Regions from separate parts of the Halomonas sp. A3H3 genome, predicted to be linked through region 2. Evidence: predicted binding sites of a transcription regulator. Region 2 holds the regulator's gene; each other region holds the start of a gene.
What was found. Region 2 encodes FNR, which switches genes on or off when oxygen is low (the NO sensors DNR and NnrR bind a similar motif). Its sites were predicted from a motif close to TTGATNTANATCAA; they were not measured.

Region 1 (7,525 bases), 870 kb from region 2:
CGATGATCTCGGGGTAGAAATGATCTTCCCAGATGGTCGGGCCATCTTTGGTTTCCAGGCACTCCATGCCTACGCCCGGGCCCATTACCTCAGAGAGACCGTAAATATCGAGGGCGTCGATGCCCAGGCGCTGCTCTAAGGCTGTGCGCATGCTGTCGGTCCAAGGTTCGGCGCCGAAGATGCCAGTACGCAAGGGCAGCGTATGCGGGTCGATGCCTTGGCGCTCCATTTCGTCCGCGATGTTGAGCATATACGAGGGGGTGACCATGATGATGTCCGGCTCGAAATCACGGATCAACTGAACCTGTTTCTCGGTCTGGCCGCCCGACATGGGAATCACCGCGCAACCCAGGCGCTCGGCGCCGTAATGCGCGCCCAGCCCACCGGTGAACAGGCCGTAACCGTAGGCCACATGCACCTTGTCGTTGCGGCTGCCGCCGGCGGCGCGGATCGAGCGCGCCATCACATCAGACCACACATCAATATCGCTCTGGGTGTAGCCCACCACCGTCGGTTGCCCGGTGGTACCGCTGGAGGCATGGATGCGAACGATCTCGCTCATCGGCGTGGCCAACATGCCGAACGGGTAGTTGTCGCGCAAATCGGCCTTGGTGGTAAAAGGCAGTTTGGCGAGATCCGCCAGTGTCTGGATATCGTCGGGATGCACCCCAGCCTTGGCGAAAGACTGGCGGTAGAAGGGCACATTGTCGTAGGCGTGCTTCAGGCTCCACTTCAGGCGCTTGACCTGAGTGTCGCGCAGCTCGTCGACGCTGGCGGTTTCCAGGGGATCGAGAGTCGCGGTGTTGATACGCGTTGCGGGCTGATTCATCAGGGGGCTCCGATCAAGCTAGTTGTTATTGGACTAATTTCTAAATGCGCCATGGGCGATGAAATGGCTTTAGTAATGGGCTTATAAGCGCTCAATGATCAGCGCCTCTTTCATTGGTTATCTCCAGCGGCGGTGTCTTCCAGGCGGCGTACGCTGCCGCGAATTTTGTAGGAACGCCCGCGGAACAAGGCAACGGTATCGCCGTGCTGATTGCGCAACGTAATGTCGTAAATGCCGGTACGCCCGCGGCGGCTGCGCTCTTCGGCGGTGGCGGTGATCTCGTCGCCCAGCTGGCCGGGGCCGAGATAGTCGATACTGCAACCGGAAGCTACTGTGGCTTTGTCGTAGCTGTTGCAGGCAAACGCGAAGGCTGAGTCAGCCAGGGCAAACAGAAATCCGCCATGGCAGATGCCGTGCCCCTGCACCATGTCCTGACGCACGGTCATGGTCAGTTCGGCGAAGCCGGGAGCCACGCGAGTAATGCGCATCCCCAGCCCTTGGCTGGCATGGTCGCGGGAAAACATTGCCTCGGCGCAGGCTTCCGCCAGTTGCTGCGGGGTCAATTGGGAATCATGCATGGAAGCTTTCCTCGTATAGGGCTTCGAGCCGAGCAAACACCTGACGCTTGGCCCCAAGGTTCTCGACGATAGCCTCGATAACCAAACGGCTATCGGTCAAGGCATTAATGGCGCCTGTGCTGATGATGCTAATAGTGGCGGTAGAGAGAATGGCTGGCATATCACTCTCCCTTGAAGGTGGGGCGACGTTTTTCCATAAAAGCGCTAACGCCTTCGCGGTAATCTTCGCTGCGCCCAGCAAGGCGCTGAAGGTCGCGTTCCAGGTCGAGCTGTTCGTTGAAACTGTTATCGCTGCTGGCATGCAGGGCGCGCTTAATCAGCGCTAGGCCATGGGTTGGTTGAGTGGCCAGGTGGCGAGCCATGCTCATGGCTTCTTCTTGAAGCGCCTCATCGTCGACGCAGCGCCAGATCATGCCCCACTGTTCGGCGGTCTCGGCGGGGAGCTTGTCGCCCAGCATCGCCAGGCCCTTGGCGCGAGCCATGCCCACTAAATTAGGCAATGTCCAGGTACCGCCAGAGTCTGGAATCAAACCGATCTTACAGAAGGCCTGAATAAAGCTTGCCGAGCGCGCGGCCAATACGATGTCGCAGGCCAGGGCGATGTTGGCGCCGGCACCTGCGGCCACGCCGTTCACCGCACAAATGGTCGGGAACGGCATGTCTTTAAGGGCGCGCAGCATGGGGTTGTAACGTTTCTCAAGCGACTCGCCGAGGTCGGGGGCTTCTGCGCCGGGCGCGACGCTACGGTCGGAAAGATCCTGGCCGGCGCAGAAGCCTCGACCGCTGCCGGTCAGCAGCAAAGCGCGAACGCTTGAGTCTTGGCGCACGGCTTTTAGCACCTTGCGCATCTCGGCATGCATTTCGGTATTGAAGCTGTTCAAGCTTTCGGGGCGGTTCAGCGTGATGCAGGCGACGCCGTCTTTCACGCTGTAAAGCAGGGGCGCTTGGCTCATGGGTAATGTCCTTGTGTCAGTGCCCTTGAAAAGTGGCAGGTCGTTTTTATTGGAAGGCGCATGCCCTTTTCGCGGTCGGCGGTGCCCGCCAGTGACCGTTCGGCCTGTGATCCACAGGATGAATCTCTGCCGAGTATAGATTTATTTTGATACACATCAATATTATATGGGTGATTATAATGTGTCGCTTGTTGGTGTTGTTGGTAGTTTGTTATTTATTAACAATAACTTGTGTGACTTTTTTGCGAATATAAGATAATTGTTAGACGATGGTATAAAAAACCAAGGTCGTCTAAAAAACTGACTTACAGCAGGGTACGTCGAGTTTTTAGATAGCGGTGTGCCCATTCTTCAGTAGACGGCGACAGGTAAAGTGTTTGATCTTTTGTTACGTAAAATATAATCTTAGTTGGTATTGCGTATCAAGATAGATTGAGCGCAGGAGCGCCCCATGACGCAATCAGCGCAGCAAAGGCGCGATAACCCTAGGTGGCTACACAACTGATGGGGTAGGGGCCGAACAGTTCGAAGAGCGGGCGGTGGGGGCAACACCCCACACGGCCAACCAAGCTAACGGAGAACGTTATGCCTTACTATCGACTTGAAGGGGTGACGCCAGTGGTTCACCCGACGGCTTATGTCCACCCAACGGCAGTGTTGATCGGGGATGTGATCGTGGGCCCCAACTGTTATGTAGGCCCTGGCGCGGTGATGCGCGGCGATTTCGGCCGTCTTGTGCTGGAAGAGGGATCCAACCTTCAGGATACCTGTGTTATGCACGGCTTTCCTGGCTGCGTCACCAAAGTTGAGAAGGATGGCCATATCGGCCATGGCGCGGTACTGCATGGGTGCGTGATTGGGCGTGATGCCATGGTGGGTATGAACGCCGTGGTGATGGATGGCGCCAACATTGCTGAGAGGTCTATCGTTGCGGCAGCAGCGTTCGTTAAGGCGGGCTTCGAGTGTGAGCCCCAGTCGCTGGTGATGGGGGCACCCGCAAAGGTTAAGCGCGCGCTGAGTGATGAAGAGTTCGCCTGGAAACAGCAGGGTACCCAGGAGTATCAGCGCTTAGTGGGCCGTTGTCGGGACAGCCTGGAGCCCTGTGAGCCGCTGGCAGAACTCGATGCTGATCGTCCAACCTTGCTGGCTGGTGATACTCAACCCAAGCAGCAGACGCTGGATCAGTCGCCACAGCCATAAGGTGCGTTATGCCCGATGTGACGGCTGATTAAGCAGTCTCGTTAGGCGTTCAATCCAGCCCGCCGAAGCGCTGGTAGAAGCTGGGGCCAGGGGCGGGTAGTGGGCCCTCGGCGGTTTCCAGATGTTGATCCAACCAGCGTTCTGCACGTTCGTAGAGCAAACGATAAAGGTTGCGGCAGAGCTGATGGGCGTAGCGTCCTTCCCACGCCGTGGGGAGTAGTTCTTCAGGCAGGAGGGGGTCGCGTAATTGAACCTTGCGATACTCGTGAATAAGCAAAGTTCGGGCAATGAAGCACTCTTCTTGGCCCAAATGGTTCTCTGTGTTGAGCGCGTTCCAAAGGGGGCGAAACTTAACCAGAAAACGTTGGTAGAGCTCGGCTAATTCGTCGAGGTTCCAGCTCTCTCTGACCTGGAGACGCAGCGGCTTACTGGTCATGGGCTCCATGGTCTGCGTTTGCATTACAATCGTATCGTCTGCTGCATCTAGTTCTTGCAAAGCCGCCATGGTCTCTGCACATGACAGCGTGGGATGCGCCAGCACACCCTGAGCAAAACTACCAAAGCCTAGCCATTCGAGCTCGTCACGAATCTGCTGGCGCCGGTCTGGGGGAAGCTGTGTCAGCAATACCAATGTCCACTGTCCCGACCAAGCTGGCTGGGTGCCGTGATAGACACGCTTGAAGGCTTGTTCGAAACGACGCCGACCAGGGCCACTCAACCGATAGTAGCTGCGACGACCAATCTTCTCTCCCCGTAGCCAGGTTTCATTGGTCAGCCGGTAAACCGATGTACGCACCAGCCGCTCATTGATACCGATGGGCTCCACCAGTTTCGATAGACTGCCTAACCACACAGTGCCGCCCCGCGGAACGATAGAGTCGCCATAGACGGTAATAATCAATGAACCGGCGCGAATTGGCCGACGCTTCTGGAAGTCATCAATAAGCGTAGCGACGCAGTCTTTAGCTGACGACATGGTGAAAGTTGATTCCCTTTGCGGTGAGGTTGTCGCTAAAAACGACAGAAAATATGACGAATACAAAAGATTATCGTATCACGTTTTTTTGTCGTTTGGCCTGAGACGATCCTCTCTTGATAGGAAGTCGCTGTGTCCACTTCCTGGCGTAATGGCGTCTATGAGCGCTGTAATGCTTTGCCAATTCAGGTTTTAAGGTAACCGTCCAATGTGTACATTATCACTGGAAGAATTGTGAAAAGTACCATGGCTATGACTAATAGCAGGGACGGTGTGTTTAATGCGATAAAGAGCCGCTTAGTTATAGTCTTCCGAAGGGGGTATGTGAAAGCTGAGGGTGCCCTGAATAGACCCTCTTTATGTGGATTAAGTGGGCGAAGAAAATAGCTGACTTAATCATGAGCTAGCGGAGCCAGCTCACTCTTTATCGCGACTTATCGGTGGAATTGCTTTTCGCGTTCGGGCTGCCAATAAATAGCATCGATGCGGAGCCGTGCTTCGGTATTGTTGGGTAACGGCCATTCGATGATGTCGCCCACTTTAAGGCCGATCAATGCAGCACCAATAGGTGCCATGACCGAAATGCCGTCCGCAACGCTTTCCAGGGAGTGCGGATAGACCAAGGTGCGAATCATCTTAAGCCCGCGGGTGAGGTCGGTGAAGCGAACCTGGCTATTCATGCTGACCACGTCATCTGGAATATCCTCGGGATCGCAGACTTCACCTCGTGCTAGCTCTTCCTCAAGTAGCTGAGCCACGGCCATGTCTTTCTCGGATGCATTGTCGATCAAGCGCTGGAGGCGTTCGGCATCAAGACGGTTAATAATAATAGCAGGACGTTGTCCCATGATTACTCTCCTTAGAAAGCAATAAGTTTAAACCAATAAAAAACAGCCCTTCCCCAATAAAGGAAGGACTGCGTGCTTTTTATAGTATAAGCGATTTATAAAATAAAGACGATCAGGTGACCCCTTGTTCAATCATAGCATCAGCCACCTTTCTGAAACCTGCAATATTGGCGCCTAGTACCAAATTGGTTTTATCACCAAACTCTTCGGCTGTATCGGCGCACTGGCGGTGAATATTGGCCATAATCTGTTTTAATTTTTGGTCGACTTTCTCCAGTGGCCACTGCTCCATGCTGCTATTTTGTGCCATTTCTAACTGACTGGTAGCAACGCCACCTGCATTGGCCGCCTTGCCGGGCCCATAGGCAATTTTAGCGTCTAGAAAAAGGTCGACGGCCTCTTTGGTAGAAGGCATGTTGGCCCCTTCACTGATACACGTTATGCCATTAGCGAGCAGAATCTCCGCATCGCTTTCGGTCAGCTCATTCTGCGTCGCGCAGGGGAACGCAACATCGGCTTGAATACGCCATACGGCATTCCCGCCCTGAGGGTAGTCACGGGCAGAAATGTAGTGCGCGTCAGGGTGCTCATGTAAGTAGGCTTCTAAAGAGGTGCGCTGCACTTCTTTGAGCTGTTTGAGTAAGCCTAAATCAATACCGTTTTCATCGTGAATGGTGCCACGTGAATCGCTGCAGGTGACTGGTTTAGCACCCAGTTCGTATAGCTTCTCAATGGTATAGATGGCTACATTGCCAGCGCCGGAAACTAGGCAGGTCTTATCGCGCAGCTCTTCTCCCCGGGCAGCCAGCATGTTTTGTGCAAAGTACACTGCACCGTAGCCGGTAGCCTCTTTACGGCCTAGCGAGCCTCCCCAATTAAGCCCCTTACCTGTTAGCACGCCCTCATAGTGGCCAGTGAGTCGTTTGTACTGGCCAAAGAGATAGCCAATTTCACGCGTACCGACGCCGATATCGCCTGCAGGTACATCGCAGTGAGGACCAATATGGCGGTAGAGCTCGCTCATAAACGCCTGACAAAAGCGCATGATCTCGTTATCTGATTTTCCTTTGGGGTCAAAATCGGCGCCGCCTTTACCGCCGCCGATTGGCAAACCGGTTAACGCATTTTTGAAAATTTGCTCAAAGCCGAGAAATTTGATGGTGCCCGAGGTAACGCTGGGATGGAATCGTAAGCCACCCTTGTAAGGGCCAAGGGCAGAGTTGAACTGAACGCGATAGCCTTTGTTGACCCGCACTTTCCCAGCATCATCTACCCAGCTTATCCGGAACATGATTTGTCGTTCGGGCTCGACTATTCGCTCAATAATGCTGTGGTGATGATAGTAATCACTTTGCTCAAGTAGCGGGCGCAGGCATTCGAGCACTTCTTCAGTGGCTTGATAAAATTCTGACTGTGCAGGGCTGCTTTTATTAAGGCGTGTCAGCGTATCGTGAACGTAGGGCATCGGAGCATATCATCATAGTTATTCAACAGAGTATTGGCTGGCCAGAGCGTTAGAATATTTAACTGGCAGCATGCTTCTGTGCATAGCCTATGCCGGTTCGGTATGGGCAAATATGATGGGGGGTTTAGACTAAAGTATGCGTTTGAAAGGTTCGCCTCGCTTATTTTCCACAATCTAATAAACGATGGATAAACGTTTTGAATTGGTTGATATTTTTGTATAGCGTCTAGATAGATGTGCTACCGGCCGGAAACCTGGTCAATCCCCATTTCTTCGCGGCAGCCTTCTATCGAAATAGCTATCAACAGCAGCGTAGACTCTTTTCGAACTATAATTAATTTAATAGAAGCGCTTTATCTATCGCTATAAACTCACTGGCCGCATTTATTAGCGATGCTGCCGTCAGTTGGGGAACGCCATAAACTTCGACTTTTTTGCCATGCTTAGCACGGATTTTTTGGACTAGTAGATCAAAATCACCATCGCCGGATACCAGCACGATCACATCTGCCTGTTCTGCGTACTCCATGGCGTCAAGCGCGATGCCTACATCCCAATCGCCTTTTGCGGAACCGTCTGACCGCTGAATAAAAGGCTTTAACTTCACCTCAAAACCAATCGCCCTGAGTATATTTTGAAACTCTCGCTGCTTTTGGTCACCTCGATCGATGGCATA
Region 2 (7,525 bases):
TAACCACGGGTTAGGCTAGCGGCATTTCCTAACGTCGGAGCGCCCCTTCATGCCCGTTCATACCCCTGCTGCCTTGCCTCTTGCACCCGCTGCTGCCGCAGCCCCTATGCAGCCGGTGTGGGACGAAGCGTTACTGAGTCGCTACGACACCAACGGCCCACGCTACACCTCCTACCCCACGGCGCTGTCGTTTCACGACCAATTTACCCCTGGCGACCTGACCCAGGCATTGGAGCGTAGCAATGCCAGTAAGCGTCCGCTCTCTCTGTACGTTCATGTGCCCTTCTGCCGCAAGATCTGCTTCTACTGCGCGTGTAATAAAATCGCTACCAAAAACACTGCCCTTGCCGAGCCCTATATAGCCCGGCTTGACCGTGAAATGGTGCTGACCGCACGCCACTTGGATACATCACGACCGGTGGAGCAGTTGCATTGGGGCGGCGGCACGCCGACATTTCTCAGTTTGAACCAGATGGGCGACCTGATTGATCGACTGGATGCACGTTTTGGTCTTTCATCGTCTGCTGATCGCGATTACGCAATTGAAATAGATCCTCGCGAAGCGGATGTGTTTACGCTGCGCCATCTCGAATCCCTCGGCTTTAATCGCATCAGCCTGGGCGTGCAGGATTTAAGCCCGCTGGTGCAGAAAGCGATTAACCGTATTCAGCCTCGGGTACTTACCGAAACGCTGATGGAGGAGGCGCATCGCCTGGGCTTTCGCTCGCTCAATCTCGACCTAATTTATGGCTTGCCATTTCAGACTGAAAAGAGCTTTGCCAACACCCTACGCCAGGTGATCGAGCTCAACCCGGCGCGCCTTTCTGTGTTTAATTACGCGCATATGCCCGAGCGTTTTGCCCCGCAGCGGCGCATTAATGTCGATGACTTGCCAGGCGGAGAAGAGAAGCTAGCGATTCTGCGCACCACCATCGAAATGCTCACCGCAGCTGGCTATGTGCATATCGGTATGGATCACTTTGCCCGCCCTGACGATAGCCTGGCTATTGCCCAGCGCGAAGGCTCGCTGCAGCGCAACTTCCAGGGCTACTCCAGCCATGCTCAGTGCGACTTAATCGGGCTTGGCGTATCGGCGATTTCCCGTATTGATGACGTCTATGCGCAGAATCCTAGCGATCTGGCCCGCTACGAAGCGGCGCTGGATCAGGGGCAGCTTGCCACCGTGCGTGGCATACGCTTAAGTGATGACGACCTGATCCGCCGGGATGTGATTGAGCGGCTGATGTGCAATATGGGCATTGACCTGACCGCCGTTAGCCAGCGCTGGAACATTGATGCCCCACGCTACTTTGCGCCTGCGCTTGAGCGCCTGCAAAGCGCCGAGCAAGATGGCCTGCTGGCACGCAGCGGCGACCAGCTTAACGCAACGCCAATGGGTCGACTGCTGATTCGCCATATAGCAATGGCGTTTGATACCCATCTTTCCGGGCAAACGGGACAACAGTATTCTAAGATTGTTTAATCACCTTATTGCAGGCATGCTAAAGCGACTATAATAAGTAAGGATTTTCTAATTGATAAGCGGGACCCTCTCAAGGAGCAAAGCATGTTGGAACCCATGAGCCGTCGGCGCTCGCTACTCCATGAAGCTCGCTGCCAAACCTGCAGTTTGAGCTCACTGTGCCTGCCACTTGCCCTTGAGCTGGACGACGTGGGGCAGTTTGACGCCATTATTCGTCGTCGCGCGCCGCTGAAAAAAGGCGAACCGCTGTTTCGTCAGGGCGACACCTTTACCAGCGTTTACGCAGTCCGTTCGGGCAGTTTGAAACAGATCACCGCCGAAGGTAACGGCAGCGAGCAGTTGACCAATTTCTACCTGCCCAGTGAATTGGTGGGGTTGGATGGCATTGACGAAGAGCATTACCCCGGTAGCGTTATCGCCCTGGAAACGACCACCGTCTGCGAGATTCCTTTTGACCGCCTGGACTTACTCTCGGAGGAGCTGCCCGAACTGCGTGGCCAGCTTTATCGCAGCATGAGCAAAGAGTTGCGCGATGACCGGCGTATGATGCGGCTACTTTCGCGTAAAACCGCCGATCAGCGGCTGGCAAGTTTTTTGATTACCCTCTCGGATCGTTTTCGTCGCCGGGGCTACTCGCCTTACAGCTTTCGCCTCTCAATGCCCAGGGCTGATATTGGCAACTACCTGGGCTTAGCGGTGGAAACGGTCAGCCGCATACTAAGCCGCTTTCAGCAGCAGAGTGTGGTGGCGGTCTCCGGGCGAGAGGTCAACATTCTCGATATGCCGCGCTTGATTACCCTCGCCGAAGAGGAAGAGCAAACAGTTAGCTGACGTTAAAGGCTTGGATACGCCCCGCCAGTAGCTCTGCTTGCTTGGCCTCAAGGCCTTCAAAATCGAACAGGCTGCGGTCGGCCAACTGGGAAGGGGCAATGTTGGTGACAGCCTTGAACATGCTCTCCAGGCGGCCAGGAAACTTTTTGTCCCACTCGGCGAGCATCTCTTTGACCACCTGACGCTGCATATTAGGCTGGGAGCCGCACAGGTTGCAGGGAATGATTGGGAACTCCATCAGCCGCGAAAACTCAGCGATATCCGCTTCTTTGCAGTAGGCCAACGGCCGAATAACGATATTCTTCCCATCATCGGATAGCAGCTTTGGCGGCATCGCTTTCAGGTTGCCGCCAAAGAACATATTGAGAAACAGTGTTTCGAGAATATCTTCCCGGTGATGGCCCAGGGCTATCTTATTGGCGCCAATCTCTTCGGCAAAGCCATACAACGAGCCGCGCCGCAGCCGTGAACAAAGCGCGCAGGTGGTTTTACCTTCCGGGGTTTTCTCTTTTACCACCGAGTAAGTATCGCGCTCGACAATGTGGTACTCCACGCCCTGCTTATCCAGATACGCAGGCAATACGTGCTCGGGAAAACCCGGCTGTTTTTGATCCAGATTGACCGCTACCAGCGAAAAATTGACCGGCGCATTGCGCTGCAAATTGCGCAAAATCTCCAGCATCGTGTAGCTGTCCTTACCTTATATGCCAAATTTTTTAAAAGAGGAAGAGTGAGTGAGTAAAGCATTACAATACAGTCACTTAATTTTCTTTCTTCTAAAGAAAACAAACACAAGCCATACAAAAAATTCATTTTTTGTAAAAAAAAGCTTTAAGCAAATGCAGTTGATCAAAATATAACCAAAGACAGCCCAGATACACCAATGTATTCTTTACAAAATCATAGGTTGATTGCTTCTATAAAATTGGTCGAAGAAACATCTACACTGCCAGTATGGTTCGAGATGACTTTACTAGACCTGTCGATATCGAGATTGTGGAAATCGAAAAGATTTAAGTCAGCTAGTTGGCTTGGACTTACATTCTGGATACCGTTAAATATGTTTTCAATACAACCCGCTTTTTGTTTTTCCCAGCCTGCCAACATGTTTTTTATATTCTGTCTTTGTAAGTTCTCCTGAGAACCACAAAGATTACATGGAATAATTGGAAATTCTACAATTGATGCCAGCTTAGCAATATCTTTCTCACGACAATAAGAAAGCGGTCTTATTACAATATTTCTGCGATCATCACTTAGCAGCTTAGGAGGCATTGCCTTTAACTTACCGTTAAAAAACATATTCAAAAAAAGAGTTTCTACAATGTCATCCATGTGATGGCCAAGAGCTATTTTTGTAGCCCCAATCTCCTCAGCAAACCCATATAGAGAACCCCTTCTAAGTCTCGAACAAAGTGAACAAGTAGTTTTCCCTTCAGGAGTTTTCTCTTTAACAATTGAATATGTATCCTTATCTATAATATAATAATCAATATTATTCTTTTTGAAGAAGCCAGGAAGAACATGCTCCGGAAAACCGGGTTGTTTTTGGTCGAGATTCACAGCGACCACATCAAAATTAATCGGTGCTACTCTCTTCAAATACAACAGAGTATCAAGCATAACAAATGAATCTTTGCCACCACTTATGGCAGCCATTACTTTGTCACCATCTTCAATCATAGAATAATCACAAACAGCTCTCCCAGCGTTAGCCCTTATTTTTTTATAAAGCTTGTTCAAATCCATCTTTTCTTTAGGCTTCATAAACCACCATTAAAATAAAAGTTATAAATAAATAACAAATCAAAATCTTCATAACCAATATTCTAAATCAGATGGCATAAATTTTCGACAGATGAATTGAGATATTCGATGGGAGATAGAGTGTTTCAAATTCCTGAGCTAGCAGAAGCTTCAGATGCATGAGCATATGACCAACATTCGACATTTTGTCGATTCGCAATCTCGCTAAGTTGAGATTGGGTGCTTTGTTCGCTAGAGCTGACTCGGTGCGTATTCCGGCGAACGTGACCGGTCATTCCGGTGATCGTGACCGATTTGCACACGGCCTTCACGCTGGAGAGAGTTTTGTACGCTGAGCGGTCACGATGGGTCAACCGATTCCGTTTTTTGTGCGTTGGTTTTTCTCAGTGATTCCCCTTTCAGATTGAGTCGGTGAGCGCCGTGCAGGAGCCGATCCATGATGGCGTCTGCCAGCGTGGCGGAGCCGATGTAGTCATGCCAGTGCTCCGTGGGTAACTGGCTGGCGATGAGGGTGGAGCCCCGCCCGTGTCGGTCTTCGATTACTTCCATCAGGTCCTGCCGCTGCTGCGCCGTGATCTTCTGCATGCCCCAGTCATCCAGGATCAGCAGGTTGGTCTTCAGCAACTGGTTCATCAGCCGACCGTAGCTACCATCACCGTGCGCGATGCGCACCTGCTCGAACAGGCGCGGCACTCGCAGGTAGCGCACCGAGAGGCCTTGCCGGCAGGCCTGATTGCCCAGGGCACAGGCCAGCCAGGTCTTGCCGCAACCGGTAGGCCCGGTGATGCACAGGTTCAGGGACTGGCGGATCCAGTCGCTGCTCGCCAGGGCCGCCATACGCGAGCGTTCCAGTCCCCGGGGATGACGGTAATCGATGTCTTCGATGCACGCCGGCACGCGCAGGCGGGCGGCCTTGAGCAGCCGGTCCAGCCGACGGTTTTCCCGGTGCAGCACCTCCCGATCCACTAACAGGGCAAGGCGTTCCTCGAACGCCAGGTCGTGGGTTTCCGGTTGGGCGCGTTGTTGTTCCAGGGCATCGCCCATGCCCGTCAGCTTGAGGTGGCGCAAGGTATCGAGGGTGTTGTGCGTTAGCATACGTTTCTCCGGGATCAGTGGTAGTAGTGGGGGCCGCGAACGTTGGTGTGAACCGGCAGCTCGGTCAGTTCCGGTGGCTCCTCGACCAACGGCAGCGGTAACTGATCCAGCCCCTGCTTCAGGATCGAGGTGATGCTCTGGTAACTGGCGGAGTGGATGGCCAGCGCCCGGGCACAGGCCTGCTCCAGGCGATCACGACTGTAGCGCCGACTAAGGTTCAGAAGTCCCAGGCAGGCGCGGTAACCATGTTCCGGATGAGGCCGATCCTTGAGCTGCTTCTGCACCACGCCCAGCGTGCCGGGGCCGATGTCATTGGCCCAGTTCAGGAACCGTCCCGGTGACCAGTTCTGATGGGCCTGGTGCGATTTAGGCATGTGTTCAGTCAGGGTGGCGAAGCGGCCCTTACCATGACGAGGATGTAGCGCCACTCGCTGCCCTTTGTGCATGACCTCCACGGAGGTGTCGGTCACCCGAACGTCCAGCTTCACCCCCACCAGGGCGTGGGGCACGCTGTATAGCCGCTTCTCGATCTCGATGTGATAGTCGATACCCGGCCGTGCCTTACGCCACTCGGCGTAGGTGTAGGGCGTGGCGGGGAGTGGTCGTAGTGCCGGTCGGTCGAGGGCATCGAACAGGCTTTGACGACTCTCTGTCCGTCCTTGGAACGGGCGCTGGTTCAGCGCTGGTAACAACGCGGCGATGGCGGCGTTCAACTCGGCCAGAGAGAAGAACGTCTGGTGCCGTAACCGGGCCAGGATCCAGCGCTCGACCAACAGCACGGCGGCTTCAGCCTTTGCCTTGTCCTTGGGCTTGTAGGGACGCGCGGGCAGCACCGCCGTCTGATAGTGAGCAGCCAGTTCAGCGTAAGTCTCGTTGATCTTCGGGGTGTAACGGTCCGCCTTGGTGACCGCTGCCTTGAGGTTGTCCGGAACCAGCAGTGCCGGCACCCCGCCGAAGAACGTCAGCATCCGTTGGTGGGAGGCGATCCAGTCCGGCAGGCTCTGGCTCCCGATGGCCTCGGCGAAGGTGTAGCTGGAGGCGCCAAGCACGGCGACAAAGACCTGGGCCTGACGCATCTCTCCGGTGCTCCGGTCCACCACCGGCACGGTCGGTCCGCAGTAATCGATAAAGACCTTCTCGCCGGCCCGGTGAACCTGGCGCATGCTGCGCCGTTGCCGCCCCCGCCAGAGCCGGTAGTGGTGGCAGAATTGGCTGTAGCGGTAGGCCTTGTCGCCGTGGCGTTCCGTGTACTCGGCCCAGAGCAGTTGCAGGGTAACGCCCTTGGTCTTGAGTTCCTGATGAACCTGGAAGTAATCCGGCTCAGCAAAGCGTGAGGGCGGTGCCTTGACGGGGAACAGCCGTGCTTCCAGCCAGGCCTCATCAGCATCCTCGGGCAACGGCCAAGTGATGCCCTTCGCCTGGGCCTGGCTGACGTACTTGCCGACCACGCCTTTGGAGAGACCACAGGCGCGGGCAATGCGGTCGTGGCTCAGGCCTACTTCGTGCTTGAGGCGCAAGACCTCGATCTGTCGCATGGAAATCCTCGCAGCCGGCATCCGCACTTCCTCGTGATGAAAAAGAAGGGTATGCCGAATAAAGTTAAAGAATTCCAGCGTGTTGGATGTGATTCCGGGGGAACGTGACCGATGATTCCGGCAACGTGACCGGCGATTCCGGAAAACTGCCCAAAATCGGTCACGATAAAACGGAATGCGCGGTCACCATCATCCAGAACAGACGGTCACGTTCAAACGGAATGGGCGGTCACGATAGGGCGGAATACGCACTCGGAGGTAGCCGATCGTCGCCATTGAGCTGTATTCTCAATTTTGGATCATAAAATGGGGCTTTCTTTTGAACCTTAGCTATAACCCCAAACGACACTTATTACCCATTGAGTTTTAAAGATAATAGAAGCGTGTCAAAAGGTACACTTTATGAACCTTGAAGATGGGTGGGGGTAGCCATGGAAAGAAAAAACTACATTAGCGATAATAGATACTGCCGGTAGTATTGAGAAAAGCTCAGCGTCAGTAATGAAGCCTCAGTAACTTGCAGCTCGCGCTTACCGTTCTGCTCTTTTACGGAAAGGGGATTATCTTCACTTTCTTTTGCGCCCTCGGTATTGCCATCGGCGTGCTCAGCGTGGGATTTAGTTAGACGATCATTAAGCTTTTTTGCCTGCAGCGTGGATTGATCCTCGGGAAGGTCATTGGCGATTCTTTGCGAGTATTTACGTAGGGTAGGTTCAGCGATCACGTAAAGCCACGCCTCTCTGTCATCAGTGCCCATCTTTCTTAAGATGCGACCAAGAACCTGCCTGTAGTGAAGCTCGGTACGAATGCGACT
Region 3 (7,525 bases), 2.8 Mb from region 2:
ACTGCGGGCGTGAACCGTCGCAATGGGGCGCTGGCTATCCACGCTTTCGCCGATTTCGACGATATCCGTAAAGCCGACACTGTGATCGACGCTGGCGTCGTTGCGCAGGCGACCACCGCCCAGCTCCACCACGCTCATACCTACAGCGCGGGTATCAATACATTGGACCACACCGGCTTGCTCGGCATACACGGGTTTAATAACGTCGGCCTTGGCCAGGTAGTGCTCTGAGCGTTCCATAAAGTCGCTGGGGCCACCGAGTTCGTGCACCATGCGGGCGAATACTTCAGCAGCTGCGCCAGAGGTTAGCGCCTTCTCAAGCTGAGTAAGCGCTTCTTCACGTGAGCCTGCGAGCCTGCCGGCGATCAGCATTTCTACGGCCAGTTCACGGGTGACTTGCATCACGCGGCTGTTGGGGCGGTCGCCACGCAGCAGGGCCAGAGTCTCAACGATCTCTACGGCGTTACCGGCGCAGGGCGCCAGCGGCTGACTCATATCGGTGAGCAGGGCGGTGGTGGGCGTGCCTGCCTGGGTGGCCACATTGGCGATGCTTTTGGCCAGTTCGCGGGATTTTTCTGGCGTGGGCATAAAAGCGCCGCTGCCGACTTTAACGTCCATCACCAGCGCATCCAGTCCGGAGGCTAGCTTCTTGCCTAGAATAGAGGCGGTAATCAGCGGAATCGATTCCACCGTGGCGGTCACATCACGCACGCCGTAGATGCGCTTGTCGGCGGGGGCGAGATCACCCGTTTGGCCAATAATCGCTACGCCAGTGGATTTAACCACCTCGCGGAAACGCTCTGGTGCGGGGTAGGGGTCGTAGCCGGGGATTGATTCGAGTTTATCCAGGGTGCCGCCAGTGTGACCTAAGCCGCGACCGGAAATCATCGGTACAAAGGCACCACAGGCGGCCACCCAGGGGCCGAGCACCAACGAAACCAAATCGCCTACGCCGCCGGTGGAGTGCTTATCGACAATCGGGCCGGGCAGGTTGAGGTCGCTCCACTGCATCACGTGGCCGGAGTCGCGGGTAGCGGTGGTCAGCGCAACGACTTCTTCACGGCTCATGCCGTTGAGAAATACTGCCATGGTGAAGGCGCCTATCTGGGCGTCGCTGATGCGATCATCAGCAATGCCCTGCACAAAGGCTTTAATCTCTTCCGCGGGCAGCGGCTGGTTATCACGCTTTAGGCGAATCAGCTCCTGGGGAAGCAGGGTGTGTTTAGTCGCGTTGGCAGACATTAGTAACCTCCGTCAGTGGTGGCCGCGTTGGTGTTGCCGGTCAACGTAGCCAGCAGATTGCTCAGCAGGCTAGAGGCACCAAAGCGGAAGTGAGCGGGCGTCGCCCAGCCTGAGCCCATAATATCGTTAGCAAGAGCCAAATATTCTGCTGCGTCTTCGGCGGTTTTGACGCCACCTGCTGCTTTAAAACCAACGTCTTGGCCACTGGCCTTGATGGCTTTGAGCATAATTTCTGCGGCTTCCAGTGTAGCGTTAACAGCTACTTTGCCGGTCGAGGTTTTAATGAAATCCGCACCGCCTTCAATGGCCAGTTCGCTGGCGCGTTTGATCAGCGCAGGTTCTTTGAGCTCGCCGGACTCAATGATCACTTTGAGCAGTGCTTGACCAGCGCAGGCGGCTTTGCACATTTCTACCAGCTCAAGGCCGGTCTCTTCGTCGCCTGCCATCAACGCGCGGTAGGGAAATACCACATCAACTTCATGGGCGCCGGAGGCAACCGCATCGCGGGTTTCACGGGCGGCGGCCATAATGTCGTCGTCGCCATTAGGGAAATTGGTGACCGTGGCGATCTTCACCTGCTCGTTTAGCTTGTGAGCCGTAAGGGCACGCTGGGCGGTGACAATAAACTGTGGGTATACGCAGACCGCGGCAGGGGTGCCAAAGGGCGTTTTCACCTGCTGGCAGAGCGCTTCAATGGTGCTGTCCGTGTCGTTGTCGTTCAGGCTCGTCAGATCCATGAGGGTGAGTGCTTGGCGGGCGGCTTGGACGATATGGGGGGAGGCGGTCGCAGTCATGGAATTCTCACAAATCAGTAAAAGATAAAAACGGGCACTGCGGATAAAGCCGCAGTGCCCGCCACCTTCAGTAAAACCCGCTGCGTTAAGCAGTGACGTTACTTAGGGCGATAAAGAAGCCAGCAATCGAGGCCGACATCAAGTTGGACAGTGTACCGGCCAATACGGCTTTGACGCCAAAACGAGCAATCTCTTTGCGGCGGGTAGGGGCAATGCTACCCAGGCCACCCAGCAGAATCGCAATGGAGGAGAGGTTCGCAAAGCCACACAGCGCAAAAGAGAGGATCGCCATGGTGTGCGGTGTCATCATCTGACCCGTCGCAGCCACCACCTGTTCCCCATCAATGTAAGGCGCTAGGTTGATGTAGGCGACAAACTCGTTGACCACTAATTTTTGGCCAATGAATGAGCCAGCCAGCGTCGCTTCTTCCCAGGGTACACCCAACAGGAAGGCAAGCGGGGCAAACAGCCAGCCCAGGATCAGCTCCAGGCTCAGCGATTCAAAGCCCACCCAGCCGCCAATGCCACCCAGGATGCCGTTGATCAGGGCAATCAGGGCGATAAATGCCAGCAGCATCGCGCCCACGTTGGCGGCCAGCATTAAACCCGAGGTAGCGCCCGATGCAGCAGCATCCAGTACGTTGGCAGGTTTATCTTCCAGGGCTTCAATCTCTTCTTCCGCCTTGGTAACGCTGTCGCTGTCGGTAACGTCTTGGGTTTCCGGCATGATCAGCTTGGCGAACAGCAACCCGCCCGGCGCCGCCATAAAGGAGGCCGCTACCAAGTACTCCATGGGAATACCCAGCGCGGCGTAGCCCGCCAATACTGAACCGGCGACCGACGCCAGACCACCACACATAACGGCAAACAGCTGCGAAGGCGTCATGCGGGCGATAAACGGGCGCACCACCAGCGGCGCTTCGGTCTGGCCGACGAAAATATTTGCCGTTGCGGAAAGTGATTCAGTCCGTGAGGTGCCCAGGGCTTTTTGCAGGGCACCACCTAAGATGCGAATCACCCACTGCATAATGCCGATGTAGTAGAGCACGGCGATTAGCGAGGAGAAGAAGATAATGACGGGGAGTACTTTGATGGCGAATACAAAGCCGACATTATCCACATCGGCTAAGCCACCGAACAGAAAGCCGATACCGTCGTTGGCATACACCAATATTTGGCTAACACCGGACGAAATGGCCTGCAGCACCGCTTGGCCAAACGGCACGTAAAGTACAAAGGCACCGATACCCGCCTGGATAGCAAAGGCGCCCAGCACGGTACGCAGCCGGATCGATTTACGGTCGTAGGAGAAGATCAGGGCAATGGCCACCAGAGTGACCATGCCTACCAAGCTCATAAGGAGTGTCATAAGGAGATCCTTCGAGTCCGCGAGTAAGAAGCGCGTTTATAGTAAGTTGAGCTTGACGGAGTAGATCATCGCATTCTGATAATTGTTGGGGGTGCCCAACTTATTGTCAGAGTAGCGATACTGAATGCCAGTGGTGATCAAATCACTCGGATGCCACCATAGGCTCAGTGCACCGTTGGTGCCTACACTGCCCGCTGTATCGCCCACGTAGTTCTGCTCCAGATACTCATCGTCGCGACCAAAGGTCTGTTCGTGCCAGTTGGTGACGCTGAAGTCCTGGTTGAGTGCAGTGAAATCATAACCCGCGACCCAGCCTGCCATATAGCCGTTCATGCCGGTATAGCTGTTACTTTGTACCCGCGCAGCACCGATAAAGGGCTTGAACCACAGGCCATTGTCGAAGGTAGTGCGGTAACCCAAACCAAGAATCTGATCCTGCTCGCGGCTGTCATAACCGTAATCACGGAAGTCATACAGGTGGGCGTAAATCGACAGCGAGCTGTCACCCAGGTAAATGTGTGAGGTCACTTTACCCGCGGTGCGGAAGTTGTCTTTACCACCGCTGGACTCATCGAACTGGTCGTTGGTGGGGTTCTCGAAATCAAAGAAGCCGTAGAACTCGCCCCAGCTAAAGCCAGCGCCGCCTTCGATTTCGAGAAACATAAAGTCGCTTTTCGCCGCGTTGGAAGCGGTGCGCGCCTCGGTGCCGTTTGACCAGTCCAGGTAGTTAACCGAAACGTTGGCGAATGACCACAGTCGATCTAGAGGATGCGACTGAGCAGCCTCGTCTGCCATTAGCGGCGTAGTGAGTATGGCCCCTAATACGCCAGCGCCAAGCGCGATCTTAGACGAAGGGGGGCGAGAGTGTGTACGAGCAGTCATGAGAGCCTCAACATTGGTTGTCGCGGAGCCACTTGGGTGTGGCTATCCGAGGTTGTAGTCGTGCGGGCTGGCGTTAATGTTAAAATTATAACATTTAGTGTTATTTATCTAACGTTGATTTGCAAGAGTTGTCACATCAACGCTATTTAAATGTCATATGGCTCTCATTGTGGCACTAATAGCACCAATAGCCGTCGTAGCAGTGGAAATTACGCCGCCGCTCGCTCAGCATAGAAATGAAAATGGACGCAACACCGATGCTCTCGTTGCGAAAATCACAACAAGAGGGGTTTGCCAGGAGATGCCCACCATGAATGGCCGTAGTGCGCTGCGCCTTGCCAAGCTTCAGGAAGCGCTTGCCAGTGGCGGTACTCTTCATCTGCGCGATGCCGCAGAGCTATGCGATGTTTCCGAAATGACCATCCGTCGCGATCTGACGACTCAGGATACTGCCATTAGCCTGCTGGGTGGACGCCTAGTGATGGCAAACTACCCTGGCGTAACGCCTATTTATGACTTGACCGAACAGCAGGCTAGCCACTACCAGGCCAAGTATCGGCTTTGTCAGCGGGCGTTAGCTTACATAGAAGAGGGCGATACGCTGTTTATCGACTGCGGCTCAACGCTAATGCCGCTGCTGAGCCAGTTAAGTCATTTCCGAGAGCTGACGGTAGTGACCTATGCGCTTAATGTTGCCAATGCCGTTGCCGCCCTGCCCAACGTGCGCTTGGTGCTACTAGGCGGGCTGTTTTATGCCACCTCGCAGTCATTCGGTAGCGACAATATGACTGCTGCTATCGAGCGGTTAGGCATTAATAAGGCGCTGATCTCCGCTGCAGGGGTGGATTTAGAGCGTGGTGTTAGCTGCTTTCACTTTCACGAAGTGGCTCCTAAACAGGCTGCCATTGCCACCGCTATGCAGCGCCTGTTGGTGGTAGATGCCAGTAAGTTCAGCGTAGTTCGCCCGGCCTATTTCGCTGCTCTGGACGATTTTGATGTGGTGGTTACCGACGAAGAGGGCGCCCCGCAGTTGCTTAAAAAAAATGGCCGCGTTGTACCTGAGATAGTGGTTCCCACCGTCACAGTGGCGTAAGCGATTTCCCCCTTGCTCATCCCAGTCAATACCTTGGGTGCGGCAATGCGCCACTTCTTTCATGATCTCGATCAATAGAAAATACTTTAGTCTTAACTGCTTAAGCCTTTAGTGCTTAGGCCAGCGAGGCTCGTCGCCAATTCCCATCCGGCGACGCATATTTTTCCCGGAGCAATGGCGCCCAGCGTCACGTGTGCACTGTCCTTGAGAGCGTTTTCCTAGCACGTTTTCAAGAGCGCCATGCAGAGCATGTTTTGGGAAGAGTATGGGGTGGTAGTTAGCCTGCTATGTAGAAGGGCGACATGGCTAGCTAGTGTTTTAAACAACCTCTGACGAGATCACACCATGCAACGACGCTCACTTTGGCGCAGGCGAGGCACTCTAGTGCTCCTTGCGCTGTGTCTGTTTCTAGCAGGCTGTAGTTCAGCGCTGCTAGACCCAAAAGGCCAGATTGGCGCTGAGCAGCGCACACTGATTCTGACCGCCTTTGGCCTAATGTTGATTGTAGTTATTCCTGTGATTGTCATGACGCTGCTGTTTGGCTGGCGTTACCGGCGTAGTAATAGCCTGGCTAAATACACGCCTGATTGGGCGCACTCCAACGTGATTGAAGCGGTGGTGTGGATCGTGCCCTGTGCGATTATCGCGGTGCTCGCCCTGTTGACCTGGAAGACCTCCCATAGCCTTGATCCCCACAAACCGCTGGAAAGCGATGTGGCGCCGATCGAAATACAGGCGGTGGCGCTTGATTGGAAGTGGCTGTTTATCTACCCCGAGCAGGGTATTGCCAGTGTTAACGAAGTGGCCTTTCCGGTAGATACACCGGTGCGCTTTCGGGTCAGCTCAGGCTCAGTGATGAACGCTTTCTTTATCCCCCATCTTGGCAGCCAGATTTATGCCATGGCGGGCATGGATAACGATGTCCATCTCATCGCCGATGAAATTGGTAGCTACCCTGGTCGTTCCACCAACTACAGTGGCGCGGGCTTCTCTGGCATGACCTTTGAAGCCAAGGTGACCAACCCCGAGGATTTTGACGCCTGGGTGGAAACGGTACGCGCTGCTCCACAAACGCTGACCTACCCAGAAGGTTATGAAGCGTTGGCGGAACCTAGCGAATCGAATCCGGTTGAGTACTTCTCAGCCATTTCACCATCGCTGTATGAAAGCATCTTACGAAGCTTCCATACCGGCGGCGAGCATCAGATGGGCGGCGATCATGCTGACTCCCACGATGGCGAAAATGAGAAGACTGCCGATCACGCGGCCGAATCAGGTCATGTCACTAACAACCATGCTAGTCAGGATAATGCCATGCGCAGCCACTCCTCTAGCGTAGAAGTGGGAGGTTAAGCCGTGTTTGGAAAACTCACGTTAGAGTCAATTCCCTACCACGAGCCGATCATCATGGTCGTCGCGGCCTTTATGGCCATTGGTGGGATCGCACTGTTTGGTTTAATCACCTATTACCGTAAGTGGGGCTGGCTGTGGAACGAGTGGTTTACCTCCGTTGACCATAAAAAGCTCGGCATTATGTATTTCATCGTCGCTCTGGTGATGCTGCTGCGCGGCTTCTCGGATGCGATAATGATGCGCACCCAGCTGGCGATGGCCGCCGGGGATGCAGCGGGCTATTTACCCCCCGAACACTACGACCAGATCTTTACCGCCCACGGCGTGATTATGATCTTCTTTGTCGCCATGCCCATGGTCATCGGCTTGATGAACCTGGTGGTGCCGCTGCAAATTGGTGCCCGCGACGTTGCTTTCCCTTTCCTGAATAACTTAAGCTTTTGGCTGTTTGCGGTCTCCGCGATACTGGTCAATATCTCGCTGGTGGTGGGCGAATTCGCCAAAACCGGCTGGCTAGCTTACGCGCCGTTATCGGGGATCGAGTTTAGTCCCGGGGTGGGGGTCGACTACTGGATATGGGCGTTGCAGATATCCGGTATAGGCACCACGCTGACCGGTATTAACTTTTTCGTGACCATCATTAAAATGCGCACCAAAGGCATGACGATGTTCCGCATGCCGATCTTCACCTGGACCTCGCTGTGCGCCAACGTGCTGATCATTGCTTCCTTCCCAATTTTGACCGCGACCATCGCGCTGCTAACGCTGGATCGCTATTTGGGTATGCACTTC

Region 1: the regulator FNR is predicted to act here: its motif matches at 2,507-2,520, upstream of paaG (2-(1,2-epoxy-1,2-dihydrophenyl)acetyl-CoA isomerase PaaG).
Region 3: the regulator FNR is predicted to act here: its motif matches at 5,442-5,455, upstream of cyoA (ubiquinol oxidase subunit II).

Annotation. Positions count from the first base shown of each region.
Region 1 is NZ_HG423343.1:2,279,057-2,286,581, forward strand. It holds gene paaK (phenylacetate--CoA ligase PaaK) at 1-829, opposite strand, end outside; gene paaI (hydroxyphenylacetyl-CoA thioesterase PaaI) at 940-1,407, opposite strand; gene HALA3H3_RS27340 (3-hydroxyacyl-CoA dehydrogenase NAD-binding domain-containing protein) at 1,400-1,567, opposite strand; gene paaG (2-(1,2-epoxy-1,2-dihydrophenyl)acetyl-CoA isomerase PaaG) at 1,569-2,360, opposite strand; gene paaY (phenylacetic acid degradation protein PaaY) at 2,946-3,560, shown strand; gene paaX (phenylacetic acid degradation operon negative regulatory protein PaaX) at 3,610-4,536, opposite strand; gene rnk (nucleoside diphosphate kinase regulator) at 4,971-5,384, opposite strand; gene gdhA (NADP-specific glutamate dehydrogenase) at 5,497-6,849, opposite strand; gene HALA3H3_RS10205 (NYN domain-containing protein) at 7,184-7,525, opposite strand, start outside.
Region 2 is NZ_HG423343.1:3,152,733-3,160,257, reverse strand. It holds gene hemN (oxygen-independent coproporphyrinogen III oxidase) at 50-1,483, shown strand; gene fnr (fumarate/nitrate reduction transcriptional regulator Fnr) at 1,568-2,314, shown strand; partial or broken gene ttcA (tRNA 2-thiocytidine(32) synthetase TtcA) at 2,307-3,014, opposite strand; gene ttcA (tRNA 2-thiocytidine(32) synthetase TtcA) at 3,215-4,081, opposite strand; gene istB (IS21-like element helper ATPase IstB) at 4,421-5,176, opposite strand; gene istA (IS21 family transposase) at 5,191-6,732, opposite strand; gene HALA3H3_RS13950 (DEAD/DEAH box helicase) at 7,157-7,525, opposite strand, start outside.
Region 3 is NZ_HG423343.1:358,685-366,209, reverse strand. It holds gene deoA (thymidine phosphorylase) at 1-1,242, opposite strand, end outside; gene deoC (deoxyribose-phosphate aldolase) at 1,242-2,036, opposite strand; gene HALA3H3_RS01630 (NupC/NupG family nucleoside CNT transporter) at 2,122-3,405, opposite strand; gene HALA3H3_RS01625 (outer membrane protein OmpK) at 3,442-4,287, opposite strand; gene HALA3H3_RS01620 (DeoR/GlpR family DNA-binding transcription regulator) at 4,598-5,380, shown strand; gene cyoA (ubiquinol oxidase subunit II) at 5,726-6,733, shown strand; gene cyoB (cytochrome o ubiquinol oxidase subunit I) at 6,737-7,525, shown strand, end outside.